Regions from separate parts of the Streptomyces sp. NPDC059008 genome, predicted to be linked through region 1. Evidence: riboswitches for the same ligand, from Rfam matches in the RefSeq annotation. Region 1 holds a riboswitch; each other region holds the start of a gene.

What was found. Region 1 has a riboswitch for S-adenosylmethionine ahead of ACFWZH_RS07310 (ABC transporter permease subunit). Riboswitches for the same ligand answer to the same signal wherever they lie in the genome.
Region 2: linked by a shared signal. The riboswitch ahead of thrC (threonine synthase) and the one ahead of ACFWZH_RS07310 (ABC transporter permease subunit) in region 1 are both predicted to bind S-adenosylmethionine.
Region 3: linked by a shared signal. The riboswitch ahead of ACFWZH_RS35405 (aminotransferase class V-fold PLP-dependent enzyme) and the one ahead of ACFWZH_RS07310 (ABC transporter permease subunit) in region 1 are both predicted to bind S-adenosylmethionine.

The regions. Positions count from the first base shown of each region.
Region 1 is NZ_JBHYJC010000003.1:427,720-437,463, reverse strand. Features, by position in the region: gene ACFWZH_RS07315 (amino acid ABC transporter ATP-binding protein) at 1-714, opposite strand, end outside; gene ACFWZH_RS07310 (ABC transporter permease subunit) at 711-1,793, opposite strand; SAM riboswitch class IV at 2,142-2,250, opposite strand; gene ACFWZH_RS07305 (PIG-L family deacetylase) at 2,571-4,412, shown strand; gene ACFWZH_RS07300 (pyridoxal phosphate-dependent aminotransferase) at 4,647-5,906, shown strand; gene ACFWZH_RS07295 (hypothetical protein) at 6,038-6,397, opposite strand; gene ACFWZH_RS07290 (alpha/beta hydrolase) at 6,887-8,473, shown strand; gene ACFWZH_RS07285 (NACHT domain-containing protein) at 8,502-9,744, opposite strand, start outside.
Region 2 is NZ_JBHYJC010000002.1:199,541-209,284, reverse strand. Features, by position in the region: gene ACFWZH_RS03855 (MoaD/ThiS family protein) at 379-657, opposite strand; gene thrC (threonine synthase) at 710-2,026, opposite strand; SAM riboswitch class I at 2,020-2,169, opposite strand; gene ACFWZH_RS03845 (glucosyl-3-phosphoglycerate synthase) at 2,368-3,324, shown strand; gene ACFWZH_RS03840 (trehalose-6-phosphate synthase) at 3,372-4,811, shown strand; gene ACFWZH_RS03835 (polysaccharide deacetylase family protein) at 5,093-6,082, shown strand; gene otsB (trehalose-phosphatase) at 6,214-7,128, opposite strand; gene ACFWZH_RS03825 (DUF3263 domain-containing protein) at 7,441-7,719, opposite strand; gene ACFWZH_RS03820 (extracellular solute-binding protein) at 8,517-9,737, opposite strand.
Region 3 is NZ_JBHYJC010000057.1:6,823-16,566, reverse strand. Features, by position in the region: gene ACFWZH_RS35440 (hypothetical protein) at 1-664, opposite strand, end outside; gene ACFWZH_RS35435 (NlpC/P60 family protein) at 717-1,757, opposite strand; gene ACFWZH_RS35430 (NlpC/P60 family protein) at 2,067-3,092, opposite strand; gene ACFWZH_RS35425 (NYN domain-containing protein) at 3,397-4,770, opposite strand; gene ACFWZH_RS35420 (hypothetical protein) at 4,789-5,028, opposite strand; gene ACFWZH_RS35415 (rhomboid family intramembrane serine protease) at 5,356-6,036, shown strand; gene ACFWZH_RS35410 (Lrp/AsnC ligand binding domain-containing protein) at 6,033-6,314, shown strand; gene ACFWZH_RS35405 (aminotransferase class V-fold PLP-dependent enzyme) at 6,692-8,065, opposite strand; SAM riboswitch class IV at 8,246-8,363, opposite strand; gene trpD (anthranilate phosphoribosyltransferase) at 8,455-9,519, opposite strand; gene ACFWZH_RS35395 (cytochrome bc complex cytochrome b subunit) at 9,660-9,744, opposite strand, start outside.

The sequences.
Region 1 (9,744 bases):
CTCGTGGGTGACGATGATCAGGGTGGTGCCGCTGGTGGCCAGGTCCTTGATGACGGCCAGCACCTCGCCCACCAGTTCGGGGTCGAGCGCGGAGGTGGGTTCGTCGAAGAGGATGACCCCCGGCCGCAGGGCGAGGGCGCGGGCGATGGCGACCCGCTGCTGCTGGCCGCCGGACAACTGCCGTGGATAGGCACCGAACTTGTCGGCCAGGCCCACCCGGTCGAGCAGCTCACGGGCCAGCTTCTGAGCCTCGGGCTTGGTCAGCTTCCCGGTGGCCACGGGAGCGGCGGCCACGTTGTCCAGCGCGGTCAGGTGCGGGAAGAGGTTGAAGTTCTGGAAGACGAAGCCGATCCGGCTGCGCTGGCCCAGGATGGCTCGCTCGCTCAGCTCCTTGAGCCTCCCCCGGCCCTCCGCCGGGGCGACCCCCGCCTTGCCGCGCTCGCCGAGCCGGCGCACGCCGATCGGCTCACCGTTCACGCTGACGTACCCGACCTCGGGCTTCTCCAGGTGGTTGATCACCCGCAGCAGCGTGGACTTGCCGGAGCCTGACGGCCCGAGGATCACGGTGACCTCGCCGGGCCGTACCGTCAACTCGACGCCGTCCAGGACCCGGTGGGCCCCGTACCACTTGTGCACGTCGTGGACCTCGACGGCGGCCGGTCGTATCTCGGCGGCCTCAACGGTCTCCGTCTTCTCGGTGATTTCGGTGGTCATATCGCCGCCTCCCTCCGGGCTCGGGCCCGCAGATCACGCAGAGCGGTCCGCGACTTCTGCAACGGCGTCGGCGGCAGGATGCGCGTCGCGCCCCGGGAGAAGTACCGCTCGACGTAGAACTGGACGACGGAGACGGCACTCGTGAGGACCAGGTACCAGACGGTGGCGACCAGCAGCAGCGGGACGATGTCACCGGGGTAGGTGCTGCCCATGCTCTGCACGGAGCCGAACAGATCGAGCAGCGAGACGTAGAAGACGAGCGAGGTGCTCTTGATCAGATTGATCAGCAGATTGACGTAGTTCGGGGTGATGGACCGCAGGGCCTGCGGAAAGACGATCCTCGTGAACTGGTAACCCTTCGGCAGGCCGAGTGCCGACGCCGCCTCGTGCTGCCCCTGGTCGACCGCGAGGATGCCGCTGCGCACCACCTCGGACGCGTACGCCGCCTCGTTCAGGCTGAGTCCGACGACCGCGACGACGATGTCGGTGGCGAGCCGGGACTCGTCGAACGTGAAGAAGGCGGGACCGAACGGCACCCCGAGGCTCAGCGTCTTGTACAGCGCGCTGAAGTTGTAGAGGAACAGCAGCACCACGATCAGCGGGACCGACCGGAACAGCCAGGTGTAGGTCCAGCTCACCGCCCGCAGCACCGGGCTCCGCGAGAGCCTGCCCAGGGCGATGAGGATGCCGCCGAGCAGACCGAGCACGGCGCTGTAGGCCGTCACTTCGAGGGTGATGAGCAGACCGTCGAGGATCGTCGGGCGCAGGAACCAGTACTGGAAGCGGTCCCACTGGTAGAAGGGGTTGGTCACCAGTCCGTGGACGATCTGGGCCACCAGCACCAGCACGATCGCCGTGGCGATCCAGCGGCCTGGTCTGCGCAGCGGCAGCACCCGCTGTGCCGCCGGTGGCCGCGGTGCGGTGCCGTCGTCACCCGGCCGTTCGACCTCGGAAGATCCGGCTCCGGAAGGGCCGGCCTCGGAAGGGCGTACGGGACGAGGCGCGGAGGAGGCTTCGGGGGACTCCTCGGCGGGAGGCGCTGAGGCAAGCGATATCGCAGCGCCGGGGGATTCACTCATGGAGGGCTCCAGCGAATTCGGACACCCCGGCCCACGGATGCGGCAACGGCACGGCGGCCCTGGAGGGGCTCTGCGTGACGATGCGCAGGGGAAGCGTGGAACGGGGGCTGGGAAGGAAAGGCGCACACCGCGACAGCGGTGGGCATCAGAGACGCCGAGAACCGTCAGCCGTCAGTCTTGGCGGAAGGCACGGCAGGTGCAGCTCAGCTGCCGGTACACAGCGCGCTGCTGACGCGGAGCAGATCGACCGAACGGTTCGCGCACAGCAGCAGGCAGCCACGGCGCCGCCATGCGGCCGTCCCGAAAGCTGCGTACATCCCGTCACCATCACTCTTCCGGCCCGTGTGGGCCTCGCGCTTACCGAAAGTCTTCCGGTCCGGTCGTCACCTGGGGCACCCCACCGCGGTGCGAGGGTTGCCGGTCAGCAAGCCAGGGCTTGTCGCTGACACTCATGACCGATCTACGGCGTAAGTTAGACAGACCTCGGACATGATTGTCAAAGCCTGCCCGACCTGTGGGACGACAAAACCGAGTCGGGAGAGACCTGGCGAGATGTGGCGGCATACGCGGATGCCATGTCACACACATGTCATGTCACGCCCCGTCAGGCAGGTTCACCCGCCCCCCGTTGCCGAAGCAGTGGCTCGGCTCGCCCCTGTTTGGGCGAAGCGAGGAGACCGATTCCTGCCGTTCGGGGCAAGCTGCCCATACCGCTGATCATCGCTGCGCACGTCACACGTCCTGCCATCGTGCGTCTCCAAAGAGAAGGACGGGCTCTTGACGGGATCGAAGCCTCGATGTGCCCTGCCGGCCGCCCTCTGCACGCTCGGCCTGGTCGGTGGTGCGCTCACCGTGACCGCGTGCGCGACCCGGACCGAGCCGGAGACACGGACCTCTTCCACGAAGGTGGATCCGGCGCACACCGATGTGCTGTTCATCGGAGCCCATCCGGATGACGAGTTCCAGTCCCTGGCCACGTTCGGGCAGTGGGGGGAGAGTCCGGGGCTGAGCACCGGCGTGGTGACCATCACCCGGGGCGAGGGCGGCGGGAACGCCTCCGGCGACCAGGAGGGCGCCGATCTCGGCATGATCCGTGAGGACGAGGAACGCAAGGCCGTCGGGCGGGCCGATATCCGCAATGTCTTCTACCTCGACAAGCCGGACTTCTGGTACACACTGTCCGCCCCTTTGACGACCACCGTCTGGAACCGAGCACCGCAGACGCCGAGGGACACCCTCTCGCGGCTGGTCCGGCTGATCCGGGCGACCACCCCGCACAAAGTGGTGACCATGGACCCGCGCCCGTTCAATCAGCACGGCAGCCACCAGGAGGCCGGTCGCCTCGCCGTCGAGGCGTTCCGTCTCGCCGGCGATCGGCGCGCGTTCCCCGAGCAGATCGAGAAGGAGAAGTACGAGGTGTGGAATCCGTCCCAACTGCTGGCCCAGAGCTGGGGCTTCAAAGGGCCGGTGGGTTCGACGTGCGCCAAAGCGAAGTCCACGGATCCGCACACCGGACTGCCCGTCGTAGGTGTGTGGACCGGCACCCCGTCCACCAAGCACCCGGGGAAGACATGGGCCCAGATCGAACGGGACGCGGCCCGCGACTACGTCACCCAGGGATTCGGCTCACTGCCGCACACGGTCGAGACCGAGCCGGACCGGCTGCCCTGCGAATGGTTCACCGTCCTGGCCGACCGCGACAATCCACCGACACCGGCGGTGCGCGAGCAGTCCGGGCTGCGCCCGCTGTACGCGGGTTTCCGCGACTGGGCGCGGCGTATGCACATGCCGTGGCTGGCCAATGACGCCCAGCCCTCCTACCCCGCCCATTCCTCCACCGACATTCCCGAAGTCGCCAAGGCCCCCGTCGTGGACGGGGTGGCCGGCCCGGACGAATACCCCGGTCCGAAGCTGGAGTTGACGCACTGGGAGGGAAAGGAGTGCAAGGGCGAAAGGGACTGCGCGGCCGCCGCCGAATTCTCCCGTCACGGTGGCGACCTCTACGCCGTCGTCCATGTCACGGACGACATCAAGGGCTACGCGCTGGACGCCGCCGGCGACTGCAAACGCCACTGGCGCACCGACGCCGTCGAGATCGACCTCGACCCCCAGGGCCGCTCCGACGACACCTCGACCACCTTCAAGGCCGGCGTCCTCCCCTTCACCAAGGGCGGCAAGGGCCCCTGCGCCGAACGCGACGGGGACAACCGCCAGGGGCCGGCGAACCACAACGCCCCCGGCATGGCCGTCGCCTCCGTCGACACCGACCCGTACAAGGGCTACTCGGTCGAAGCGAAGATCCCGCTCGCCGATCTGCCCGCCCCGGTCGACCCTGAACGCCTCACCGCCAACGTGCTCCTCTACGACTCCGACACCCAGGACAAGACCGGCAAGACCCGCCTGGCCTGGTCCCCCTACGGCAGCGCCCAGGCCGACCCCTACGTGTGGCGCACCCTGCGTCTGCCCGGATACGTCCCGCCGCCCGGCCCGACACGCCCCGCCGAGATCCCCCAGGACGCGGCACAGAGCGCGAAGTCCAAGGCCTCCGTCGAGCAGGCCCGCCGCACCGGTGTCCCCCTCGCGGGCGGCCCCCGCAACCCACCGAGCCCGACCCCCTGAGGCTTCCTCCGGCAGCGTCGCGTTGATCTGCCCGGGTGACTTCGCCGGAGGCGCCGTTTCCCGCTCGTACGGCGCGGATACCCGACCAAGGCGGACATTCCGGGCCGCAGGGGGTACCCGCTGGAACTGGAAGGGAACACGGCCATCACCGCCACCGACGACGCCACAGAGAACACTGCCGCCGCCATCCTGTACGGGATCACCGACCCCGAAGAGCGACTTGCCCTCCACCATGTGTCGCTGCCGGCACCGGTACTGAATCTGGCCGTCGCCGAGAACGTCCTCCTCTACGACTCGCTGAAGGAGGACGTCTTCAAGAACCCGGAGATCGGACCGGAGGACATCCGCTACAAGAGGTCGTACGGGACGGACGAACTGCGGCAGCACATCGCGCGACTGCTCAAGCAGACCATGTCACCGATCGTCGAGGCCGACGACATCTACGCCACCGCGGGAGTCTCCGGAGCACTGGAGTGCCTGGCCTTCGCCCTCGAACAAGGCGAGGTGCTCGAACCGGGCGACCAGGTACTGCTGCCCGCCCCCTCCTGGCAGGGCTTCAAGTGGTGCTTCGAGCAACGGCCCGGCCTCCGGTGCGTGTTCGCCCCACTGCCCGTGACGGGCGCCCACGCCTTCCAGCTGACGCTGAAGGCGCTCCAGGACGCGTACGACCACGCAGACCCCCGCCCCAAGCTGCTCGTCCTGACCAACCCCAACAACCCGCTGGGGGCCAACTACAGCAAGGAGCTGCTGGAGAGCATCTACACCTGGGCGCTGACGAAGACCGACATGCACATCATCTCGGACGAGATGTACGCGCACAGCCAGGTCGCCGAGGCCAAGCCCGGCTTCCACAGCGCGTTCTCCCTCGGCCTCTACCCCCAGCACCAGGACCGGGTCCACGTCGTCTGGGGCCTGGCCAAGGACTTCGGCCTCTCGGGCTTCCGGGCGGGCTTCGTCCTCTCCCGCTCCGCATACGTCCGCAAGGCGATGCGGGGCGGCAAGGGGCTGAAGGAGATGTCCTGGTTCAGCCCACTGGACTCGCTGAAGAACGTGGTCGTGGGAAAGCTGTTCCGTAGGGGTGCGGACAAGGGGCCCTGGTACCCGGAGCAGTTGATGCGCAGCGTGTACCCGGAGCGGCTGACCGCCAGTTACGAGGCGGTGAAGAAGGCGCTGAGCAAGGCGGGCGTCCCCTTCCTGAGCAACAACACCGACAACGCGGCCCAGTTCTTCTTCCTGGACCTCCAGAAGTATCTCGGCAAGGTTCCGGCGGTGGCGGGCGGCGACGTGTGGTTGCCGGTGTTCCCGGAGATCGACGGCCGGGAGGAGAAGCTGCGTGCGTACCTGGAGAAGGAGGCGCAGGTGCAGCTGCTGCCGGGACAGACGCTGTTCTGCCCCTCCCCCGGATACTTCCGGCTGTGCTTCACCGCGTACGGCCAGGACAAGGTCGTGCAGGCGGTGGACCGGATCGGCGCAGCGCTGAAGAAGCTCGGCTGAGCAGGGGCGGAAGGCACCGACGCGGTCCACGGAGGGCGTGCCGCGGCGCGAGGTGACCGCGAGCCGCGGCTCGGTGCCGCACCCGTCCCGCCGATCCGTTCCCGCCGTGGACCGCGGTGCCGGCGGAGGCTTCAGCAGGTGACGACCTTGCCGTAGGAGCCCCTCCCCCAGTGCCAGGTCCAGGCCTCGCCGTGCTGGTAGGTCAGACACCGCGAGTCGGGCCCCCAGTCGATGACCACCTTCAGGTGCATGGCCCGGCCGCAGTCGTTCCCCACCGTCACCTTCTTCTCGTGCTTGATGACGTCCCGCCGGACGCAGGCCGGGGCGGTGCCCAGGATGCCCGCGCCCTCCGCGGCCTCGGCGGTGGCGCGGTCGCCGGGGCCCACCTGTGCGGGCGCGGCCACCGCGGGCCCGGCCGGCAGGGCGAGCCCACCGCCGAGCGCCGCCGTGGCGGCGGCCAGTGCGAGACGCTTACGGAGCGCGTTCCTCATGACGCGGAAGTCCCTTCCTCTGGTGCTCTGGCGTTCCCTGACGTGAGGGAGGGCGGCGGGCCACGCCACCCGAGCTACGCCGTCGAGCGTGCGAGTCGGACCACCGCGAGGGCCATCCCCACCGCAGAACTGCCGCAATCCTGGGACGCCCCACCCGCTGACCAGCGCGAACAGCACCAGCCGGGACGCCGTCGTGGGACGCCGCGCGGGACCGGCCGCTCACCCCGGGCCGCCGTGCCCCGCCCCCATGGCCCCCAGCTCGTCACCAATGGGTCCTCGATCGCCACTCACCGTGGGCCCGCCGACGACAACCGCGCCACCGCCACCGCCACCCGGCCTTCGCCGCCGCCGGACACCGCCCCCGCGATGGCGATACGCGATTGCCCGACCGCGCTGCGTATATCCACCGCCGCGACTGTGACGGAGCCGATAGCGGGCTGGTCTCGCCTGGGCGCATGCTTCCCAGGGGGAGCGACGAGAGCGAGAACGGTGATTCCCATTCCCCGCAAGTCCATACCCCTGACCGCCGGTGCGGCACTGGCAGCCGCCACGCTGGTGGTGACGGTCTGCGGTGCCGGCGGCGCCGCCGCGTCCCAGCCCGACGACGTCAAGGGCATGAACACGTCCGTCCCGGCGCTGCCCGCGCACTTCACGCAGCAGAAGGTCCACTGGGCGGCCTGCGGCGCGGACGTCACCCCCGACGCGGTGCCCGGCGCGCAGTGCGGCTGGGTGAAGGTCCCCGTCGACTACGCCGCCCCGAACGGGGAGACCGTCAAGCTGCGGGTGTCGCGGGTTCCGGCCAAGGACCACGGTCGTCGGCTGGGGTCGCTGCTCTTCAACCCCGGCGGGCCCGGCGCGGGCGGTGCGTCCGACGTGGCCAACGGCAACTGGCAGGCCGGCGGACAGGCTCGCGCCCGCTACGACCTGGTCGGCTTCGACCCACGAGGCATAGCCGGTTCCGGGCAGATCAAGTGTCCCGACGGCGTGGCGCAGGGGCCCGAGAACCCGCCGCGCACCGTAGCGGAGGCAGAGAAGACGTTCGCCGACGCGACCAGGCGTGCCCAGGCCTGCCGGAAGGCGAGCGGCGCCGTCCTCGGGCACATGGACAGCGTGAGTGTCGCACGCGACCTGGATGTCCTGCGTACGGTCCTGGGGGACGCCAAGCTGAACTACACCGGCGTCTCCTACGGCACCTTCATCGGGCAGCAGTACATGAAGCTGTTCCCCGGCAAGGTGGGCCGGATGGTGCTCGACGGCGTCGTCAACCCCGCCGCCGACATGCGGCAGGTGGCCCGGCTCGACGTCAAGACCGCCGATGACGCGATGCGGCGGTACGCCCAGCACCTCGTCGCCCGCGGGGACGACCGTCTGGGAGCCACGACCGCGGAGATTCTGCGCAGGCTCACCGACCTCGGCAGGAAACTGGAGCGGAAGCCGCTGCGAGGGACCGACGGACAGGAGTTCACCGACACCACCTTGTCCGCGTATCTGGCGACGGCCGTGACGACCGAGGAGAGCTGGAAGGGCCTGACCAAGGCGCTGGTGGCCGCTCTGAACGGGGACGGGACCGCCTTCGAACGCCTCGAGGACGAGATGTCCGGCGAGAGCGGTGACCAGGAGCTGACACCGCAGGAGGAGCAGGCCGAGGAGAACGAGTCCTCGAGCATGCCGGCGGTGCTGTGTCTGGACTCCCCGTCCGCGCCGAAGTCCCCGAAGGAGATGCTCGACACCGCCGACGCGTTCGCCAGGCAGTCGCCGCTCTTCGGGCGCTACTACGCCTGGCAGATGATCGACTGCGCGACATGGCCGATCGCCCCCACCGGTGCGGTCGAGCCGATCAAGGCCTCCGGAGCGGCACCGGTGCTGCTGGTGTCGTACACCGACGATCCACTCACTCCGCTGACGAACGCGCGGTCGGTGCACCGGCAGTTGGACAACAGCTCACTGCTCGTACGCAAGGGCCAGGGGCACGGGGCGTACGCCTCGGAGGATCCGTCCACGTGCACCGACCGAACCGTCGACACCTACCTCGTCGAGGGAAGGCTGCCGAACAGGGCCGCTGACTGCCCGCGCTGACGTGTGGCTGCGGGCCGGCTGCCTCGGGCTACCACCCCAAGGTCTCGGCTTCGCCCTTCTCCGCGATGACGATTTCCACGGGGTCCGGGATGGTGCGGGCGTCGAGCGGGTGAGGGGGCTTCGGGAGCACCAGCGTGTGGAGGAGCGGGAAGCGGCCGAGCCAGTTCATGCCGTGGAACACGGAGGTGTAGCCCTCGCGCAGCCACAGGTGCGTCAGCCGCTCCGCGGGAATCTGCGACGCAAGGTCGCTCGGGTGGTGTGTGCCGAGAATCTGGATGCGGGCACGGCCACCCATCGCACGCAGGGCACAGAGATGTTCGGTACTCGCGGCGGTGAAGTAGAGCCCGCCGTCCTCCGGAAGGTGGGAGATGATCTCCTCGGCATAGGTCGAGCAGTCGAACCGGTGCCATGACCAGGCCAGTTGGCGGCGAACCGCCAGCGACGGGTGCGTCCGGAACCGGGCCAGATAGGCGATGGCGGCATTGGAGGCCAGCCGGGTGGCGGTGATGACGCATGCCTCGGCCTGGTCCTCGTCGAGGTGCTCCGGGCCGGGCAACATCGATACCACGTTCGGCCCACCGTACTCGGCCAGGCGGCGGGCCGCCGTGAGGTTGCTCGGCGGCAGAAAGTCACGTGTCAGCGACAGGATGGACTCCTGGAGCACGGAATCCACCTCGGGGGCGTGATCCAGGCACGAGCGCGCGAGGAGGACGCGGCGCAGGGGGAGCCTGCGCCGCCCGTTCTTGTCCGAGGGAGGGGACATCCGTGCCCGGTGGAACCTGAGCTGCGGCCGGCCCGGACTCGTCGCGTCGTGAGGCTGCTCGTCGGTGAGTACGGGGACGAGACCGCGCAGAATGCGTGCCCGTTCATCCGGTCGGCCGTGGGCCACGGCCATGCGGATGACGTCTTCCCACTGGGAGTTCTCGGCGTTGTCCTGAAGCCACGGGAAGTCGCGGGCCTCGACGATGGCCTTGGCCGCCAGGTAGTCCTGGAAGGTGCGGTGAACGAAGTCCACCGTGTCGGTCGTGGGCTGCCGCAGCACTCCGCTGCGGTCCAGCAGATAGCGCAGGACCGTCTCCGCGTCGGCCTCGATGTGCGTCATCGACGGAAGTTGCTCGGCGAGGACAGCGTGCGCATCGTCCCGGTCCATCTCCGACCGGTCGTTGCGGACCATCCAGTGGGCGATGCGTTGCAGCAGCGCGATCTGGGGTTCCTTCCCGATCCGCAGATCGCCCTTCTGGTGCATACCGCGTTCGAGGTCGCGGCGCTCC
Region 2 (9,744 bases), on a different contig from region 1:
GCCGCTGAATGTATCTGCACCGATGCCCAGCGCAACAGGTCAATCGGACGAGAATTCTGGCGCCGGAGAATCGGCAATATGCGATGAAATCCCGTTTCTCCGGGGCAAGTCGGGCCGGGCATAGCGCACGTAAGCGACAAATGCCGCACACACTTTGAGCACAACTCTCCGCGCTTTCCTATGCGTTCGGCACGTGCGCGGAGTTATCCGGAACGGAGATCACCGCAATGGTATCCCCTTTCACTAAGCGGAATTGCCCCGTCCGATTTCAACGGACGGGGCAATTCCGGTCAAGTAGGTGAAGAGATGGCGCAAATTAGCGCTCACCCGTCGACCGATCGGGGGTGACCGGTCAACAGTCACCGGGCGCGTGCTTCCTCAGCAGCCGCCGGCGACCGCCGGGATGATGGAGACGCCCGCACCGTCCGGGGTCGGCGTCTCCAGGCCCTGCTCGAAGCGCACATCGTCGTCGTTGACGTAGACGTTCACGAAGCGACGCAGCTTGCCCGCGTCGTCCAGTACACGAGCCGCGATGCCCTGGTGGTTCTTCTCCAGGTCGGCGATCACCTCGGAGAGGGTCGCGCCCTCGGCGGTGACCTCGGCCTCACCACCGGTGTACGTACGGAGGATGGTGGGGATGCGGACCTTGACGCTCATGGTTCTGCCTTCCGGACAGGGTTGGGGAGTGCGGATTCGTAGAGCTGTGGACTCAGCCTGCCAGGCCGGCCTCGCGGAACGCGTCCAGGCTCGGGCGGATCGTGGCCGTGGGCCCGGACGTCGGCGCGACGGCGTCAAGCGTCTTGAGGCCGTCACCCGTGTTGAGCACGACGGTGGTCAGGGACGGGTCGAGCACACCGTCCTCGATCAGCTTCCTGGTGACGCCGACGGTCACACCGCCCGCGGTCTCCGCGAAGATGCCCTCCGTCCGGGCCAGCAGCTTGATCGCGTCCACGACCTGCTCGTCGTTGACGTCCTCCACCGCACCGCCCGTACGGCGCGCGATGTCGAGCACATACGGCCCGTCGGCCGGATTGCCGATCGCCAGCGACTTGGCGATGGTGTTCGGCTTCTGCGGGCGCACGACGTCGTGCCCGGCCTTGAAGGCCGTCGACACCGGCGAGCAGCCCTCCGCCTGGGCACCGAAGATCCGGTACGGCCGGTCCTCGACCAGGCCGAGGGCGATCAGCTCCTTGAGCCCCTTGTCGATCTTCGTCAGCTGCGAGCCGGACGCGACGGGGATGACGATCTGGTCCGGGAGCCGCCAGCCCAGCTGCTCACAGATCTCGTACGCCAGCGTCTTGGAACCCTCGCCGTAATAGGGGCGCAGGTTGACGTTGACGAAGCCCCAGCCCTCGCCCAGCGGGTCGCCGATGAGCTCCGAGCAGAAGCGGTTGACGTCGTCGTAGTTGCCCTCGATGCCGACCAGGTCACCGCCGTAGACCGCGGCCATGACGACCTTGCCGGCCTCCAGGTCGTGCGGGATGAACACACAGGACTTGAAGCCCGCGCGGCGGGCCGCGGCGCCGACCGCGCCGGCGAGGTTGCCCGTGGAGGAGCAGGACAGCGTCGTGAAGCCGAAGGCGCGGGCGGCCTCGACGGCGATCGCGACGACCCGGTCCTTGAAGGAGTGCGTCGGGTTGCCGGAGTCGTCCTTGACATAGAGCGCGCCGGTGACGCCCAGCTCGGCGGCGAGCCGGTCGGCCTTGACGAGCTTGGTGCAGCCGGGGTTCAGATTCGGCTTGTCCGCCACGTCGACGGGGACGGGCAGCAGCGGAGCGTAGCGCCAGATGTTGTCCGGACCGGCCTCGATCTGCTTCCGCAGCGCCTCGGGGTCGCCGCTCGGCAGCTCGTACGCCACTTCGAGCGGCCCGAAACAGGTCGCGCAGGCGAAGAGCGGGCTCAGGTCGAAGCGCTCGCCGCACTCGCGGCAGGACAGCGCGACGGCGGGCCCCAGAGCGACGGCGGAGGCGTTTTCGGTGACTTCGGTGCTGTACACAGCCATGGAGGCGAGGCCCTTTCTCCTCATCTTCCTCATGGCGCATCTCGCCATGAGACGGATTTGGCACCTTCCCTAGCCGGGAGCCTCGCGCGCGATGATCGCGACGGAGACCGGCTGGAGGGTTGCCGGGGCTTCAACGGGCCGTATCCCTCTGCCCCTCTGGATGAGCGGTATGGCGCTGGGTCGAAACCCAGGCGTTTGTGGTGCGGCGACCCCGACATGCGACGGCCGTCCGCGTTGTTCAAGACTGTAACCGAAGGCACTGACAGTTGAGATAGTCGTCCGAACCGCGAGATGGATCACAGAATGGCCCACCCGACGGATCGCATACCGGTCGCGGCACCGGCGGCCACCGAGGAGTCGTAGACGTGCTGGAAGAGGTGGAGCGCTGGCTGAGCAGCCGCTCCTGGTCCGCCGCGGACCGTCCGCTGGAGCAGCTGCTGGAGGCCAAGCGCCAGACGGGCCGCACGGTCAGCGTCGTGCTGCCCGCGCTCGACGAGGAGGCCACGGTCGGCGCGATCGTGGCCGCGATCCGCGCCGAGCTGATGTGCGACGCGGTCCCTCTGGTCGACGAGCTGGTGGTGCTGGACTCCGGATCCACCGACCGCACCGCCGAGGTCGCGGCCGCGGCCGGCGCCCGGGTCGTCCACCGCGACACCGTCCTGCCCCGGCTGCCCGCGCTGCCCGGCAAGGGCGAGGTCCTGTGGCGCTCGCTCCTGGTCACCACCGGCGACATCATCTGCTTCGTCGACGCCGACCTGCGGGAGTTCTCCGCCACCTTCGTCTCCGGGATCGTCGGCCCCCTGCTGACCGACCCCGACATCCGCTTCGTCAAGGCGATGTACGACCGCCCCCTGGAGGCCGGCGGGCACCCGGGCGAGCAGGGCGGACGGGTCACCGAGCTGGTCGCCCGCCCGCTGCTGAACCTCCACTGGCCGCAGCTGGCCGGCTTCGTCCAGCCCCTGGGCGGTGAGTACGCGGCCCGGCGCTCCCTCCTGGAGCGCCTGCCCTTCCCGGTCGGCTACGGCGTCGAGCTCGGTCTGCTCGTCGACGCCCTGCACACCGTCGGCCTCGACGCCCTCGCCCAGGTGGACGTCGGCGTACGCAAGCACCGCCACCAGGGCGGCCAGGCCCTCGGCCGGATGGCGGCCGCCATCTACCGCACCGCCCAGCTGCGCCTCGCCCGCGGCCACCTGGTGCGCCCCCGGCTCACCCAATTCGACCGCGGCGAGGAGGGCTTCGTCCCGCGCACCACGGACGTGGACACCGAGGAGCGGCCGCCCATGGCCGAAATCCCCGAGTACGCGGCGCGGCGGGCGGCCTGACCGTGTCCGTACGTTTGCGCGGTTCTGCGGCGGGTTAATGTCGCGACATGGTCTCCGAGCGCAGTGCGGTCCGGGCAGGTGCCGAGGTTCTCGTCGCGTCCAATCGCGGGCCGGTGTCGTACGCCGTGGGCGAGGACGGGGCGCTGAGTGCCAAGCGGGGCGGGGGCGGGCTGGTGTCCGGACTGTCGGCCATCGGTCCCGGTACCGACGCGGTGTGGGTGTGCGCGGCGCTCGGTGACGGGGACCGGGAGGCCGTCCGCCGGACGGGGGGCGCCCTGGCACCCGAGGACACCGGTGGACAGCGCGTCCGCATGCTGGACATCCCGTCCCAGGTGCACGCCGACGCCTACAACGGCATCGCGAACTCGGTGCTGTGGTTCGTCCACCACATGCTCTACCAGACACCGCTGGAGCCGGTCTTCGACGCCGGATTCCGGCAGCAGTGGGGCGCGTACGAGACGTACAACCGCGCCTTCGCCCACGCCCTCGCCGACGAGGCCGCCGAGGGGGCGGCGGTGCTGGTGCAGGACTACCACCTGGCGCTGGTGCCGGGGATGCTGCGCGCACTGCGGCCCGACGTGCGCATCGCGCACTTCTCCCACACGCCGTGGGCGCCGCCGGACTACTTCCGGATGCTGCCGGACGAGGTGGCGCGGCAGCTGCTGGAGGGCATGCTGGGCGCCGATCAGCTGGGTTTCCTCACCCACCGCTGGGCGGACGCGTTCACCGCGTGCTGCGCCGAGGTCACCGGCGGCACCGGCGGCACCCGGATCGGCGCGTACGGGCTCGGGGCGGACGCCGACTTCCTGCTGGAGCGGTCGCGGCGGGCGGACGTCGAGGAGCGGCTGGCCACCCTGCGCGAGCAGATCGGCACCGGTCCCGACGGGACGCCGCGCAAGGCCGTCGTCCGGGTGGACCGCACCGAGCTGTCGAAGAACATCGTCCGCGGCCTGCTGGCCTACCGGCAGCTGCTGGCGGAGGAGCCGTCATGGCGCGAGCGGGTGGTGCATGTCGCCTTCGCCTACCCCTCGCGCCAGGACCTGGCCGTCTACCGGGAGTACACCGCGGCGGTCGGCCGGCTCTCCGAGGAGATCAACTCCGAGTACGGGACGGCCACTTGGCGGCCGGTCGTGCTGCATGTGAAGGACGACTTCGCGCGGTCGCTGGCCGCCTACCGGCTGGCGGACGTGGCGCTGGTGAACCCGATCCGGGACGGGATGAACCTCGTCGCCAAGGAGATCCCCGTGGTGTCGGAGCAGGGCTGCGCACTGGTGCTGTCACGGGAGGCCGGGGCGCACGAGGAGCTGGGCGGCCACGCCCTGACCGTCAATCCGTACGACGTCAGCGCTACGGCGCGGGCGCTGCACGAGGCGCTGTCGATGGATGCCGGGGAACGCGGCGAGCGGACGGCACGGCTGGCGGCGGCGGCCACCGCCCTGCCGCCGGCGCAGTGGTTCCTCAAGCAGCTGCGCGCGCTGGTGGGCTGAGCCGGGGGCTGGGGGCGGGTGTTGGGTGGGCGCCGGGGGCGCCGGGGGTGGCCCTGGGCGGGCGCCGGGGGTGGCCCTGGGCGGGCGCCGGGGGCGGCCCTGGCCGGGCGTGACGCCGCCGACGGTCTCTCCCGCCGGGCGCCGGGCCGCCCGCCGAGCCACCCTCCGGGACCGTGACCGGCGTCACCCTCCTCCCCTTTGAGGCTCACATCAATGTGAACGTTCGAGGCTGCGTACCAGGAAGCACCGCACCAGTACGCACCCGACACGAGGCGAGAACGATGAACCAGACGCCGAACCACCAGCTCCTGGACGACGACCAGGCCATGGACGACCGGCCCGCGGAGAACCGGCCGGTGGACGACGGGCCCATGGAGAACCGGCCCGTGGAAAACCGGCCCGTGGAAAACCGGCTGTACGACTACAGCCCGATCGTCGACCGGGCTCCGATCCGGTGGCCGGGCGGCGCCCGGGTCGCCTTCTACGTGGGCCTGAACATCGAGCACTACCGGATCGACCGCCCGTCGACGAGCACCTTCCCCGGCACCGCGGAGCTGACCCCGGACCCGCTGAACTACGGCTGGCGCGACTACGGGCCCCGCGTCGGCTTCTGGCGGCTCCTCGAAAGCCTCGACCGCCATCGGGTACGCGCCAGCGTGCTGCTCAACTCCGATGCCGGTGAACGCTATCCGCAGATCATCGAAGCGGGGCGGACCCGCGACTGGGTATGGCTCGCCCACGGCAAGAACAACTCCACCTTCCAGGCCGACATGACACCCGACGAGGAACGCGCCTACCTGACGGAGGTGATCGCCAGCATCGAGAGGACCACCGGCCGGCGGCCGCGCGGCTGGATGGGACCGGCGCTCACCGAGACCTTCCGGACACCGGAACTGCTCGCCGAGCTCGGGCTGGACTACGTACTGGACTGGACCAACGACGACCAGCCGTACCGGCTGAACGTGCCGGGGATGCTGAGCGTCCCGTACTCCGTCGAGCTCAACGACATCGGCCTGTTCGTCAGCAAGGGCCTGACGGGGCCGGACTTCGTGCAGATCGTCAAGGACCAGCTCGACCAGCTCCACGAGGACGCGGCGGACAGCGGCCGGGTGATGTCACTGGCCCTGCACCCGTTCGTCATCGGCCAGGCGTTCCGCCACAAGTACCTGGACCAGGCCCTCGCCCACATCGTCAACCACCCCGGAGTGTGGCCGACCACCAGCGACGAGATCGCCGCACACTACGGGCGGACGACGGCGGGGGCTTCGTAGACGGGGAGCGTAGACGGGGCGTCGTCGTAGACGGGGCGGCATCGTAGACGGGGCGGCATCGTGGCCGAGGGCGTCGTGCTGTCACCGGTGCCGCCAGGGGTTCAGGTGGACCGAACGCTCAGGCCGAACGCTCAGATCACTGCGAGGCGGTCCGCGAGGGCCCCGAGCAGTTCCACCACCCCGGCGGGTCCGTCGACCACCAGATCGGCGCGGTCGGCGAGTTCGGTCACCTCGGCGCTACCGCTGCAGACGAGGACGCCCGCCAGTCCGTCGGAGCGGAGCTTGTCGACGGCGGCGAAGGCCGCGAGGTCGCCGAGGTCGTCGCCGGCGTAGAGGACGGTCGACGCACCGGTTTCGCGGACCCATTCGGCGAGGGCGACACCCTTGTCCATGCCCGGGGGGCGCAGCTCCAGGACGAGGCGGCCCGGTTCGACGATCAGACCGTGGCGTTCGGCGAGCGCGGCGAGCGGGGCCCGCAGCCGGTCGAAGGCGCCCTGGGGGTCGTCGGCGCGGCGGGTGTGGACGGCGATGGCCTGCCCGCCCTTGCGCTCGATGGCGGTCTCGACCCAGGTGCCGTGCCAGACGCCGGAAGCGTCCAGTACGCCGGGGAGTTCGGCCTGTATGGCGGCGACACCGGGGGGCGGGGCGGGAGCGTGGACGGTGCCGGTGGCCGCCTCCCAGCGCTCGACGCCGTAGTGGCCCAGGACGGTGAGGTGGTCCAGGCCGGGGACGGAGTCGAAGCCGCCGAGGCGGACAGCGACCGCGGCCGGGCGGCCGGTGATCACGGCGGCCGCGCGCAGCCGGGGCACGAGGCGGCCGAGGGCGGCGACGGCGCCGTGATGGGCGCGAGCCTTCTCCGGGTCGGGGACGATGTCGGCGAGGGTGCCGTCGAAGTCCAGGGCGATGACGGCGCGTTCGGGGTGGGCCAGCAGCGCGGCGAGGCCGTCGCGGCCGGCAGGCGTGTGCGGTGTCGGCACGGAGCCGGGCGCACGCTCGGGTTCGGGTGTCGGCTGGGAGTGCGGCGCGGCGTTCGGGGAGCTGCCCATGCGCCGACCCTACCGGCGTGGGACCGGCGCACGGCGGGTGTACGGGCGCATCACACCGACGGGTTGGGGCCGGGCGGGCGTCGAACCGGGCGGACGTCGAACGGGGCGGCGCCGAAGCGGGCGGCACCGAACCACCCTGCCGTCGTACCAGCCTGCCGTCGAACCGGCCTGCCGTCGGTACCGCCCCTGCCGTTCGAACCGGCCTGCCGCCGAACCGCACCGCCGCCGCCCGAGTGACCGCGCTCGCTCTCCCTGGCCGTGCCCCGCGCCACCCGGCCAACGCCCCGCATCGCCCGGCCGCGCCCCGCGTCGTCAGCGGCGGGCGCGGCGGGCTTCGCGTACGCGGCGCAGGCGGTTGACGGTGACGGGGTCGTGGGCCAGCGCGCGGGGGTCGTCCAGCAGGGCGTTGAGGAGTTGGTAGTAGCGGGTCGGGGACATTCCGAGCCGCTCACGGATGGCTCGTTCCTTGGGCCCGGGGCCCGGCCAGGAGCGGCGCTCCACGGCGAGCACGGCCTCGTCCCGGGCGGAGAGCCCCGATGCGCCTTCGTCCCCCGCAGCTTGCCCGGCGGCCGCACGACCTTCGGCACCCACACGGTCCGCGGAATCAGCACGGTCTGCGGAATCAGCACGGTCCGTGGCGTCCGCACAGTCCGTTGCGCCCGCCGCGCCGCTGGCGTCCGAGCCGGTGGAGTCCACCGCGCCCGCGGAGTCCGAAGCGCCCGCCGTGCCACCGGCGTCCGTGCCGCCGGCGTCCGTGCCGTCTGCTCCGCTCGCCCCGCCCATGGCCTCCGTACCGCTGTCCTCCGCACCGCTGGTCGTGCCGCTGGCCTCCGCAGCGCTGGTCGCACCGCTGTCCCCCGCACCGCTCGTCGTCACGTTTCCACGATAAGCGCATGGTCGGACAGGGCCCCCTGCCTCCTGCTTCCGGCCTTTGCGACGCTTGTCTGCTGCCTCGATGGCCTCCACTTATTACGGCAACGATTACGGAGAGTAATCAGTTCCCTCGGAGTGTAACCGCGGTGCACCTCGGGCCTCTACGCCTAGAAGCACCTCGGCGCCCTGTGCCGAGGAGCGCCTCAGCGCTCTCTGGATGGGCGCGCCTCGGGGTTCCATGACTTGTGTCTGCCCGGGGGGCCCGGGGTCGCATGCGTCTCGGTCGGTTTCTCTGAAGGGGCACCGCACACGGCCCGCCCACGAGCCACGTGCGGTGCCCACCCACGAACGACCGCTCACGAACGACCACCCACCCACCAACGCACGCCCGGAATGACCGCCCGCCCACGACCGCCCCGCCACCAACGAACGGCCGCCCCCTCACGGCCGCCCGCCCACAAACACCCCCGCCGGCTCGGCGCGGACCCGCGTCCGCGCCGGGCCGGGCCGGGCCGTTAGCCCGCCGCGCTGTCCGCGGCCTCTGCGGCGTTCTGGATGTCGGTGAGGACGCCGGCGGGGTTGCCCTTCGGGCCGACGGCGGCGCCCATCTTCGCCTTGACGGTCTTGGAGACCAGCGGCCAGGAGGTCTTGTCCGCGGGGTAGAACTCGGCGGCGGCCAGCTGCTTGAGGAAGCTGTGCAGCTTGGCGTACTTGTCGTCGGCGAGCATCGCCTGGGAGGCGGAGGTGGTGACCGGCAGCAGGCCGTACTCGCCGGAGAACTTCACGACGTTGCGGTCGCTGTAGACGAAGTCGAGGAACTTGCCGGCTTCCGCGCGGTGGCCGTTCTGCTTGAAGGCCATCATCCAGTCGGCGACGCCCATGGTGGCCTTGGCCTTGCCCTCGACGCCGGGCAGGTCGACGGTGCCGTAGTCGATGCCCTTGGCCTCGGCCTGCTTCATCAGGGTGGGGTGGCCGTTGAGCATGCCGACCTGGCCGTCGGCGAAGCCCTGGAAGGCGTCCTCGCGGTTGAGCTGGGCGGGGTCGGTGCCGGTCAGGCCCTTGCCGACGAGGTCGTCCTTCAGCCAGTTGAAGGTCTTGATGTTCTCCGGCGAATCGATGCGGTACTTGCCGATGTTGTCGGTGTAGCCGCCGCCCCCGCTGAGCATCCACATCAGCGTCTCGGCCTGGGTCTCCTCGGGGCCGAGCGGCAGCGCGTAGGGCATCTTCACGCCGCGCGCCTTCAGCAGCTGGGCGTCGCGGGCTATGTCGCTCCAGGACTGCGGCGGGTTGGCGATACCGGCCTTGGCGAACAGCTTCTTGTTGTAGAAGAGCCGCCGGGTGCTGGCGCCGAAGGGCAGGCCGTACTGGATGCGCCGGTATTCGCCGGCCTCCGCGAGGGAGGGGGTGAAGTCGGCCTCGGTGGAGACGGAGAGCAGCTGGTCGGCGCGGTAGAGCTTGTCGGCGGCGGCGTAGTCGGCGTACGCGCCGATCTGGGCGAGGTCCGGCGCGTGGCCGTCCTTGACCAGGTCCTCGACCTTCTTGTCGACGTCGGTCCAGCTGTAGACCTCGACGTCGACCTTGATGCCGGGGTTCTTCTTCTCGAAGGCGCGGGTGAGCTCGTCCCAGTAGTGCTGGGAGCTGTTGTCCGCGCTGTCGCCGTAGTCCGCCGCGATCAGCTTGAGGGTGACGTCGTCGTCGCCCGAGCCGCTGCCGCAGCCGGTGAGTGTCAGCGCCATGGTGGTG
Region 3 (9,744 bases), on a different contig from region 1:
CCACCACGACCTTCCGCGCCCACTTGCCCTTCCAGGCCGCGGAGACCGCGGGCACCGCCTGGTCCGCGCGGCGCGCCAGGTCCTTGAGCCGGTCGAGGTGGGCGGCACCGCCGAGGACCAGGCTGTGCCGGCCGTGGACCACCCGTACCGGGCCCTGGTCCCACAGCTGGCGGGTGCCGCTCTTGCCGGCCGCCGCGCCGTCGCTGTCCGACGAGATCAGCCAGCGTCCGTCGCGCTCGGTCAGGGTGAGGTACTGCACGGCGTTGACCGGCGCGGTGTCGTAGCCCTTGAGGCGGTAGCGCAGCCGGACCTTGGCGGCCAGCCGTTCGCCGCCGCCGGGGCCGGCGAGGGGGAAGGCGTCGGTGGAGTCGAGGTCGTAGCGCCAGTCGGTCAGCGGTATGCCCGACAGGTGGGCGAACACGGCGCGCTGGCGGGCGCGGTAGCCGGTGGCGCGGGGGTCGACGGCGGCCAGGAAGCCCGCCTCGTCCCGCTTCTGGACGGCCCGCGCCCGGTCGTCGAGCATCCGCTGGACGTCCGGGAAGCGGGCCGAGGAGGAGGTCCTGGGCGCGCAGCCGGCCAGGGGTGCGAGCAGCGCGAGGCCGGTCGCGACGGCACAGCCCGCCGCCCCGGCCCGCGACGGCCGTCTCGCCCACTGGTGTGACATGCGGCCGATCGTAATTCCGGCCCGGCCGGGGCAAAAACGCTGGGGCGCTCTCTCAGGGCCTGGTGACGGACGAGATCGGCATCATCCCGACCGGGTCGTAGCGCACCCGCGCGCCGGGATGGGGCGCGTGCACGACCTGGCCGTTTCCGACGTACATGCCGACATGACTGGCATCCGAGCGGTAGATGACCAGGTCGCCGGGCTGCACCTGGCCGAGCGGAACCTGCCGGCCGGCGCCGCGCTGGCCCTGCGAGGTACGGGGCAGCCAGACGCCGGCCCAGCTGTAGGCCCATTGGGTGAGTCCGGAGCAGTCGAAGGCGCCGGGGCCGTTGCTTCCCCAGGCGTACGGGGAGCCCACGGCGGCGCGCGCCGCGTCGACGGCGGCCGCGGCCCGCCCGGAGGCCGGTACGGCGCCACCGAGGTCGGGGATCATCTCGCCGCGCCCGTCGCTCCTGGAGATCCGGTCGTAGGCCGCTCTGGCCTCCATGGGGAGCGCGTTCAGCAGCCGCTGGGCGACGGCCAGCTTGCGCTGGACGTTCCTCTTGTGGCGGGCGACCTGCCGGCGGCTGGACTCCAGCTCGGCCAGCTTCCCCGCGGTGTCCCGGCGCTGGATTTCCAGGGTGTGCTGCGCCGCTCGCAGTTCGCGCAGGTGGGTGGCCTGGACGGCGCCGAGCCGGTGGAGCGCGGAGGCCTTCTCCAGGTAGCTGTCGGGCCGTTCGGAGAGCATCAGCTTCAAGGCGGGGTCGAGACCGCCGGCCCGGTACTGGGCGGCGGCCAGCGCCCCGATCCGGCCGCGCATGCGGTTGACCCGCTCCTGGGCGCGGGCGGTGCGGTCCTGGAGGGTGGTCGCCTCGTCGCGCAGCTTCCTGGTGCGGGCGTCGGCGCCGTTGAACTTCTCGGTGGCCCGCTCCGCCTGCTCGTAGAGCGTCCGGACCCGCGCCAGCGCCGCGTCGCGGCCGGCGGGGTCCGTGGGGGAGGCGGAGGCCGGCGGTGCCGACAGTCCGGCGGCCGCGGTCGCCAGCGCGGCGGACAGCAGGGTGACCCCGGCGAGGGTGCCCTGGCCGTGCTGTGCGGGACGGCGGTGGGACGCCACGAGAGCCACACTCCTTCCGATGGGGGTCCCGCCTGCTCGTAGGGCCCTCCCCTGCTTGAGCGGAGCCGAGAGCCTGGGGGGCCGGCCGAGAGCGTGGGGGAATCCCCTGTCGCCCGGGAGGGCGCGCGGTGACCGGATGTTGCGAGGGCAGACAGTAACCGCGCCGGTGCACACCGGCCAAAAACCCCATTCGGTGCACAAAAAGCCGCCCCGCCGGTGACTGTGCAGGTCACCGGCGGGGCGGGAGGTCAGCGACGAAGGCCGCAATTCGCCCGTTCGGGCGGCAGGTTGAGGCTGTGGCGCGTCCCGTCAGACCCGCACGCCGAACATGAACGGCATGTTGTTGATCGACTCGTAGCGCACGGAGGCACCCGGCTTCGGGGCGTGCAGCACCGTGCCGTTGCCCGCGTAGAGGCCGATGTGGTGCAGGTCGTCGTAGAAGAGCACCAGGTCGCCGGGCTTGAGGGCGTCCTGCGAGCCGATCCGGGTACCGGCGTTGGCCTGCGCCTGCGAGGTGCGCGGCAGCGACTGGCCGGCCTGCTGGTACGCCCAGGAGGTCAGGCCCGAGCAGTCGAAGGACGACGGGCCCGTGGCACCCCAGACGTAGGGCGAACCTATCTTGGACTGCGCGGCGGCCAGGGCGGCCGCGCCGCGCTGCGAGGCGGGCACGTCGTTGCCGAGGTCGGCGCGCTCGTTGCTGCGGTCGGCACGGGCCTGCTCGGCCTCCATGGCCGCCCGCTCCTTGGCCGTCAGGGTGTTGAGCAGCTGCTGCGCCTTGGCGAGCTTGCCCTTGATCTCGTCCTTCTTCTCGCCGAGCGCCTTACGGGTCTCGGTGAGGTCCTGGATCTTGCTCGCGGCCTCCGCGCGCTCCTGGGCGAGCCGGCGCTGCTTGTCCGCGATGGTCTTGAGCTGCTCGGCCTGCTTGCCGCTCAACTGGTCGAGGGTGGCGGCCTTCTCGAGGTAGGTGTCCGGGTCGCCGGAGAGGAACAGCTGCACCGAGGGGTCGATGGAGCCGCTGCGGTACTGGCCGGAGGCGACCGCGCCGAGGCCCTTGCGGAGCTGGTTGAGCTCACCCTGCCCGCGCGCGACCTTGTCCTGGAGGTCGTCGACCTCCTTCTGGAGCTTGTCCTGCTGCTCCTTGACCCCGTTGTACTTCTCGGTGGCCTGCTCGGCCTGCTCGTAGAGCTTGTCGACCTCGGACTTGACGTCCTTCTTCGACGGCGAGGGGGCGGCCTGGGCGGCCTGGGACGAAAGGGCCACGGCCGCCGCGGCGGTGGCGGTCAGCACGGTCACGCGGGTACGGCTCGGCTGCTTGGGTCGACGGTGGGACGCCACGGGGGCGAGCTCCTTCTTCCTCCAGCCGCCTACCGGGAAGTGGGGGGGGCAAGACCCCGGCTCCGCGTGAACGCCGCGGACTCGGCGGTACCTTCACTGTTCATCCCGGTTGGATGATCACCTGTATGAAGGTTCGCGCCCGACCTTAGTAACCGAGCTGTGATCGCTTCAAATCCTCATAGGAAAAATCTGCGCCACAAACCCCATCCTTTACCAACATCACACAGGCAGTGAGCGCCAATTGACACTGAGAGACGGATGGCGAGCGTTTTCTTCCGCGGTCCGGAAGTCCGAATCCCGCCCCTCAGGTACGGGCAAGTCGCTTGAGCAACAGGGCCGATGCGACCGGCCGCGCCCCGGCCTTCGCCACACCGTCGGCCACTTCCCGGTCCGTGGAGACCACGACGACCGGGCGGCCGGGCGGTTCGGCACGTACGAGTTGACGAATCAACTCATCGGCCGTTACGCCCGGTTTGCTGAACAGGACCCGCACGCCGCGCGGCGGTGCGAGCAGCACCGGCGCCGCCAGCTCCGCACCGTCGAAGACGCAGGTCATCTCGGCGCCGGTCTGCGCCGCCAGCACCGCGAGACCGCCCAGGAGGCGCAGCCGCTGCTTGTCGAGCGGCATGGTCGGATAGCCGGTTTTGGTGACGTTGTAGCCATCCACCACCAAATGCGCCTGGGGCAGCGCCAGTAGCTGGTCGAGCAGCGCCGGGTCCGTCTCCGACAGCGCACGCGTCGCGATGTCCTTGGGCGTCATCCGGCCCGGCGCGACCGCCTCGACGGTGTCGGCCGGATGGACGTTGGCGGGCGGCAGCGCCAGCTCGCGGCGCAGCCCCTGGGCGGCGTCCAGAACGGTGTCCAGCAGCAGCCGCAGCCGCATGTCCTCGACGCTGCGCCCCTCGCGGACGGCTCGCCGGCTGGTCTCCAGCGTCGCCTCCGCCTCGGTGATGCGGGCCTTGAGCCGGCGCAGCTCGCTGTCCGCGGCGTTCTTCTCCGTGGCCGCCCGGTCCCGTACGTCGGCCAGCTCGGCCTCGGCCTTGCGCACCGCGGCCTCACCGCGCTTGACGTCGCTCAGCGCGCTGCGCAGCTTGCGGCGCAGCGTCTCGTTCTCCTTGCGCGCGGCCTCCAGGTCCACCCGGATCCGCTCGGTGTCCGCCCGCGCCTCGTCGCGCGCCTGCGCCAGCTCCGCGCGCAGCCTGGCCAGCTCCCGCTCGGCCTCCTCGCCGGCCCGCTCGGCGCGCGCCCGCTGCGCCTCCTCACCGGCCGCCGCGACGAGCTTGACCCAGCCGTCGGGCCGCAGCACATAGGCGGCCGCGGCGACATCGAGCGGATCGGCGGCGGCGGGCGGGGTGCCGTGCTCCAGCGCCTCGGCGAGCTCCGGCTGGGCCTCGCGCAGCTTGCCGGCGATCCGCTGCCGGAAGACCGCGTCGCCCTCCAGCGCGGCGGCCATCGCGTTCCCGGCGAACTTGGCCCGGCGAGTCGGGGTGAACCGGGCGTACTGCCGCAGGGGAGCCGGGAGTTCGGCGACGGTCAGTGCGCCGAAGGACTCCGCGGTGAGCGCCACGACCCGGCGCCGTACGCCCTCGGGCAGCGGACGGTCGAGCACCTCGTCCGCCGCACCCGCAGGCGCGTCGGCACGCTCGGCCCCCGGCTCCCCTTCTGGACGGTCCACCACGGCTGCATCGCTCCGATCTCAGGCGCTCGCGCCCGGACGGTCCACCAGTTCGATCTGGTCGACCGCGTTGCACCAGCGGCAGCGCACGGATTCGATGCTCTCACTGAGGACCTCGCGCTCCTCCACCTTCGGCTCCCCGGCCAGGTCCAGGTGGACGTACTCCACGACCTTGGCCTGTCGGGTCACATCGAAACGGGTGAGGTTGCCGCACAGCGTGCAGCGCCACCGGGTTTCGGCCGTCGGCAGGGGAACAGACATCGTGTCGTCCTCTTTCATGCTCGTCGATCTCGTGCTGCTGCGCCGTTCACGCGGTGCGCCGTCGGACTGCGGAAGTACGCAAGGTACTGCCTGCAACCCTACGGCCTGATGGGGGGCCGGTGCGGGCCCTGCCCAGGAGCCGGGACGCGGCGAGGCACTCTGTCCCGATTGCCCGCATTACGCCATGATCACTTCATGACGGCGTCGGCTCCCCCTCCCCGTTCACCCCGTACTCCGCGCTCCGCGCGCGCCGACTCTCCCCGCCCATCCGGCCTCCTCCCCCGCCCGCCGCACCCCACCCGGTCCCCGACCGCGGTGTTCTCGCGGCTGACGAATGTGCTGATCGGCCTGTGCTGCGTGGTCTTCGTGGCCGGCCCCGTCTGCACCCTGAACCGGATGTACGGCACCGGCGACGCCCTGCTGGAGGCGCAGACCGCGTACTTCGAGCGATGGGGCGTGATCCCGCTGGAGCTCTGGAGCGGTTCGCTGCGGGCGCTGATCACTCCGCTCACCGCGCTGTTCGTGCACGGCAGCTGGCTGCATCTGCTCGGCAACATACTGTTTCTGTACGTCTTCGGCGGGATGGCCGAGGCGCGGATGGGCCGGCTGCCGTTCGCCGCCTTCTACCTCATCATCGGCTACCTGGCGCTGCTCGGCTACGCGGCCGCGCACGCCTCCTCGGGCCAGACGCTGGTGGGCGCCTCCGGCTCGATCGCCGGCGTCCTGGGCGCCTTCCTCTACCTCTTCCCCAGGGCCCGGGTCACCAGCGTCTTCCCCTTCCTGTTCTTCCTTCCGCTGCGCTTTCCCGCCTGGATCGTGCTGCTGTTCTGGTTCTTCCTCCAGTGGCAGGCCGCCCAGGACGACCCCCACGGGCCCGGCGTCGCCTACCTCGCACACGTCGTCGGCTTCACGCTCGGCTTTCTGTACGCCTGGGTCCGGTACCGGAGGGATAGTGTGGGGGCCACCAGGGCGAATGACCCGGCGACCGAGGGAGAGAGCCAGCCGTGATCACGTCGATCGTGCTCATCAAGACCAGCGTGGACCAGATCCCCGAGATCGCCCAGAAGATCGCCGCACTGGACGGCGTCAGCGAGGTCTACTCCGTCACCGGCGCCCACGACCTCATCGCCATGGTCCGGGTCGCCGCCCACGACGACCTCGCGGACGTCATCCCCGGCCGGATCAGCAAGGTCCCCGGCGTCGCCTCCACCGAGACGCACATCGCCTTCCGCACGTACTCCCAGCACGACCTGGAGGCGGCCTTCGCGATCGGGCTGGATGCCTAGCCCGTTTTTCCCCCACGCTTTCGGCTGTCCCGCCGTGCTGGTTGCTCACCGTTGCGCCTAGCGGCGGGCTGGTTGCCGCTGCGCGGGGCGTTTTCGGCAGCGGGTGCGCCCCTCCGGACTCCGTCCTGCGGTCCGCCCCCTCCCGTGAGTGGGAGGGGAGGAGACCGGTGGGGGTCCCCGTAAGCCCCCGTCTGCAGGAAGTCGACAGATAGGGCCCGCCCCCACCGGCCGTCTTCCACCCACTCACGGGAGGGGACAGACCGTAGGACGAAGTCCGTAGGGCTGTCACCGCACCCGACAAACAACCGCCCGCCGCAGGCGCAACGGCGAACAACCACCACGGCGGGAAAGCCAAAAACGTGGGATGGATCCCCGCGTCAAAGAGACGCGGGTACGCAACGGCCGTCCTCCGTGCGGTAGTTCCACCGTGCGCCGTCCGCGATGAGTTCCTTCACCGCGCCGACGAAGCGGTCGATGTGCTCGTCGGGGGTGCCGGCGCCGAAACTGACGCGGATGGCGTTCAGGGCGCGCTCGCCGGGGGCCGCCTCGGGGGCGCCGCACTCCCCCGGGTCCTGGGGCTCGCTGCCCAGCAGGGTCCGTACGAGCGGGTGCGCGCAGAACAGGCCGTCGCGTACGCCGATGCCGTACTCGGCCGACAGCGCGGCGGCGAAGTGCGAGCTGTTCCAGCCGTCGACGACGAACGAGAGCACGCCCACCCTGGGTGCGTCGTCGCCGAAGAGGGAGAGCACCTTGACCTCGGGCACCTCGGCCAGACCCTCCCGCACCCGGGCGATCAGCGCCTGTTCGCGGGCGACCAGGGTGTCGAAGCCGGCCTCGGTGAGCGCCTGGCAGGCGGCGGCGATCGCGTAGGCGCCGATGACGTTCGGCGAGCCGGCCTCGTGCCGGGCGGCGGTGGTGTGCCACTCGACGTCCACGCCGCCGTCGGTGCGCCGGGAGACCCTGCGGCTGGCGCCGCCGCCGGCCAGGTACGGCTCGCCGTCCTGCAGCCAGTCCGCGCGGCCGGCCAGCACCCCGGCGCCGAACGGCGCGTACAGCTTGTGGCCGGAGAAGGCGACCCAGTCGACGTCCAGTTCGGCGATGTCGAGGGGGTGGTGCGGGGCGAGCTGGGCCGCGTCCAGCACGATCCGCGCGCCGTGGGCGTGGGCCGCGGCCGCCAGCTCCCGCACCGGCCACAGCTCGCCGGTCACGTTGGACGCACCGGTCACGCACACCAGCGCCGGCCCGTAAGGCTCGCGCTCGGCGAGCGCCTTCTCCAGGGTGTCCACCGCCTGCTGCGGGGTGCGCGGCGCGTTGAGGTACGTCACCGTGACGTCCGCGCGCTGCTCCCAGGGCAGCAGCGAGGCGTGGTGCTCGGTCTCGAAGACGAACACCCGGGTGCCGTGCGGGAGTACGGAGGCCAGGAGGTTCAGCGAGTCGGTGGTGGCGCGGGTGAAGACCACCTGGTCGTCGGCGCGGCAGCCGAGGAACTCGGCGATGGTCCGGCGGCTGTTCTCGAAGAGGTCGGTGGAGAGCTGGGAGAGGTATCCGGCGCCACGGTGCACGCTGCCGTAGTACGGGGCGTAGGCGGCCACGTCGTCCCAGACCCGCTGGAGCGCCGGTGCGCTGGCGGCGTAGTCGAGCGCGGCGTAGTCGACCTCGCCGCCGGTCACGAGCGGGACCAGGACATCGCGTCCCAGAACCGGCAGCGGGGCACAAACGGAACTGTCGGCGGCAACGGCGGAAACAGACATGGCGAACTCCCGTGAGAGACAAGCGAATTCGCTGCGGGCGGGCGCGTCGGGGTGCGTCACAGCGCACTGCGGGGCGCCGCAGCGTGAAAGGAAAAAGGGTGCGGAAAAGGGGCCGAGGGGCCCTATCGCATTCGCTGGTTCACGGAAGTTCTCCCTCGAGGACCAGGATCCCTGGCGAGGGATCCGCGCTTGCCGCAGACCTCGCTGCCTGCGGCCTGGTCATCACCCGGGGCACCCCGCCACGGACGGAGGGTTGCCGGACAGCGGGCCGGGGCCTGTGTCGCTGTCACTCGTGACCTGCGCAGCATCATGCCACACGATCAACAACGCGCAAGCCCCGGTCCGTATGACGGACTGGGGCCTGCCTCACACTCTGCGTCACCCGCCGCTCATGCGTTGCTGGCGGTCACCCACCGCTCCAGCGCCCGCCTGGCGGCGCCGGAGTCGATCGAGGCGGCGGCCTTCTCGATGCCCGCGCGGATCTGTTCCGCCAGGGGGGCGTCGCCCGGCTCCAGCGCGACCAGCGCGGCCGCGGAGTTCAGCAGGACCGCGTCGCGTACCGGTCCGGTCTCGCCGTCCAGCAGCCGGCGGGCCACCTCCGCGTTGTAGGAGGCGTCCGCGCCGCGCAGGGCCTCGACGGGGACCAGGCCGATGCCGACGTCCCGCGGGTCGAAGCGCTCCTCGCGCACCGTGCCGTCCCGTACGACCCACACCCGGGAGGTCGCGGTCGTGGTCAGCTCGTCCAGGCCGTCGTCGCCGCGGAAGACCAGCGCCGAGGAGCCGCGCTCGGCGAGCACACCGGCCAGGATCGGCGCCATCCGGGCGTCGGCGACGCCGGTCGCCTGGGCGCGGACCTTCGCGGGGTTGGTCAGCGGGCCCAGCACGTTGAAGGTCGTGCGGATGCCGAGCTGGCCCCGGGCGTTGGCGACGTGCCGCAGCGCGGGGTGGAACTTCACCGCGAAGCAGAAGGTGATGCCCGCTTCCTGCGCGACCTCGGTGACCCGCTGCGGGGTGAGGTCGAGATTGACGCCGAGCTTCTCCAGCACGTCGGAGGCTCCGCTGGCCGAGGACGCCGCGCGGTTGCCGTGCTTGACGACCTTCGCGCCGGTGCCGGCGACCACGATCGAGGACATCGTGGAGATGTTGACGGTCTTGGCGCCGTCGCCGCCGGTGCCGACGATGTCGACGCTGGGGCCGGGGACCTCGATCAGCCGGGCGTGCGCGTACATGGTGCGGACGAGTCCGGAGATCTCGGCGACGGTCTCGCCCTTGGCCCGCAGCGCCACCGCGAAACCGGCGATCTGGGCGTCGCTGGCCTCGCCCCGCATGATCTTGTCCATCGCCCAGGCGGTGTCGTCGGCGCTGAGGTCGCGGCCGTCGAGGAGGGCGTTGAGGATGCCCGGCCAGGTGTGGGCCGCCACGCTGTCGCCGCCTGCCGGGGTCACAACGTTCATGGTCCACGCTCCTGGTGTGTTTCCTGCTTATGCCGTCACCCTATCGACCCGGCGGGTACGCCGGAGGGCCCCGTCCGATCGCCGGACGGGGCCCTCTGGGTGGCGTACTGCCTACGGTGCGCTACGAGGCGCCGAGGGGATCAGTGGTGGCCGTGGCCGCTGGTGATCTCCTGGTACTCCTCGACCGTGGGCTTGGCGATGACGCTGTCCTCGCCGTAGTAGGAC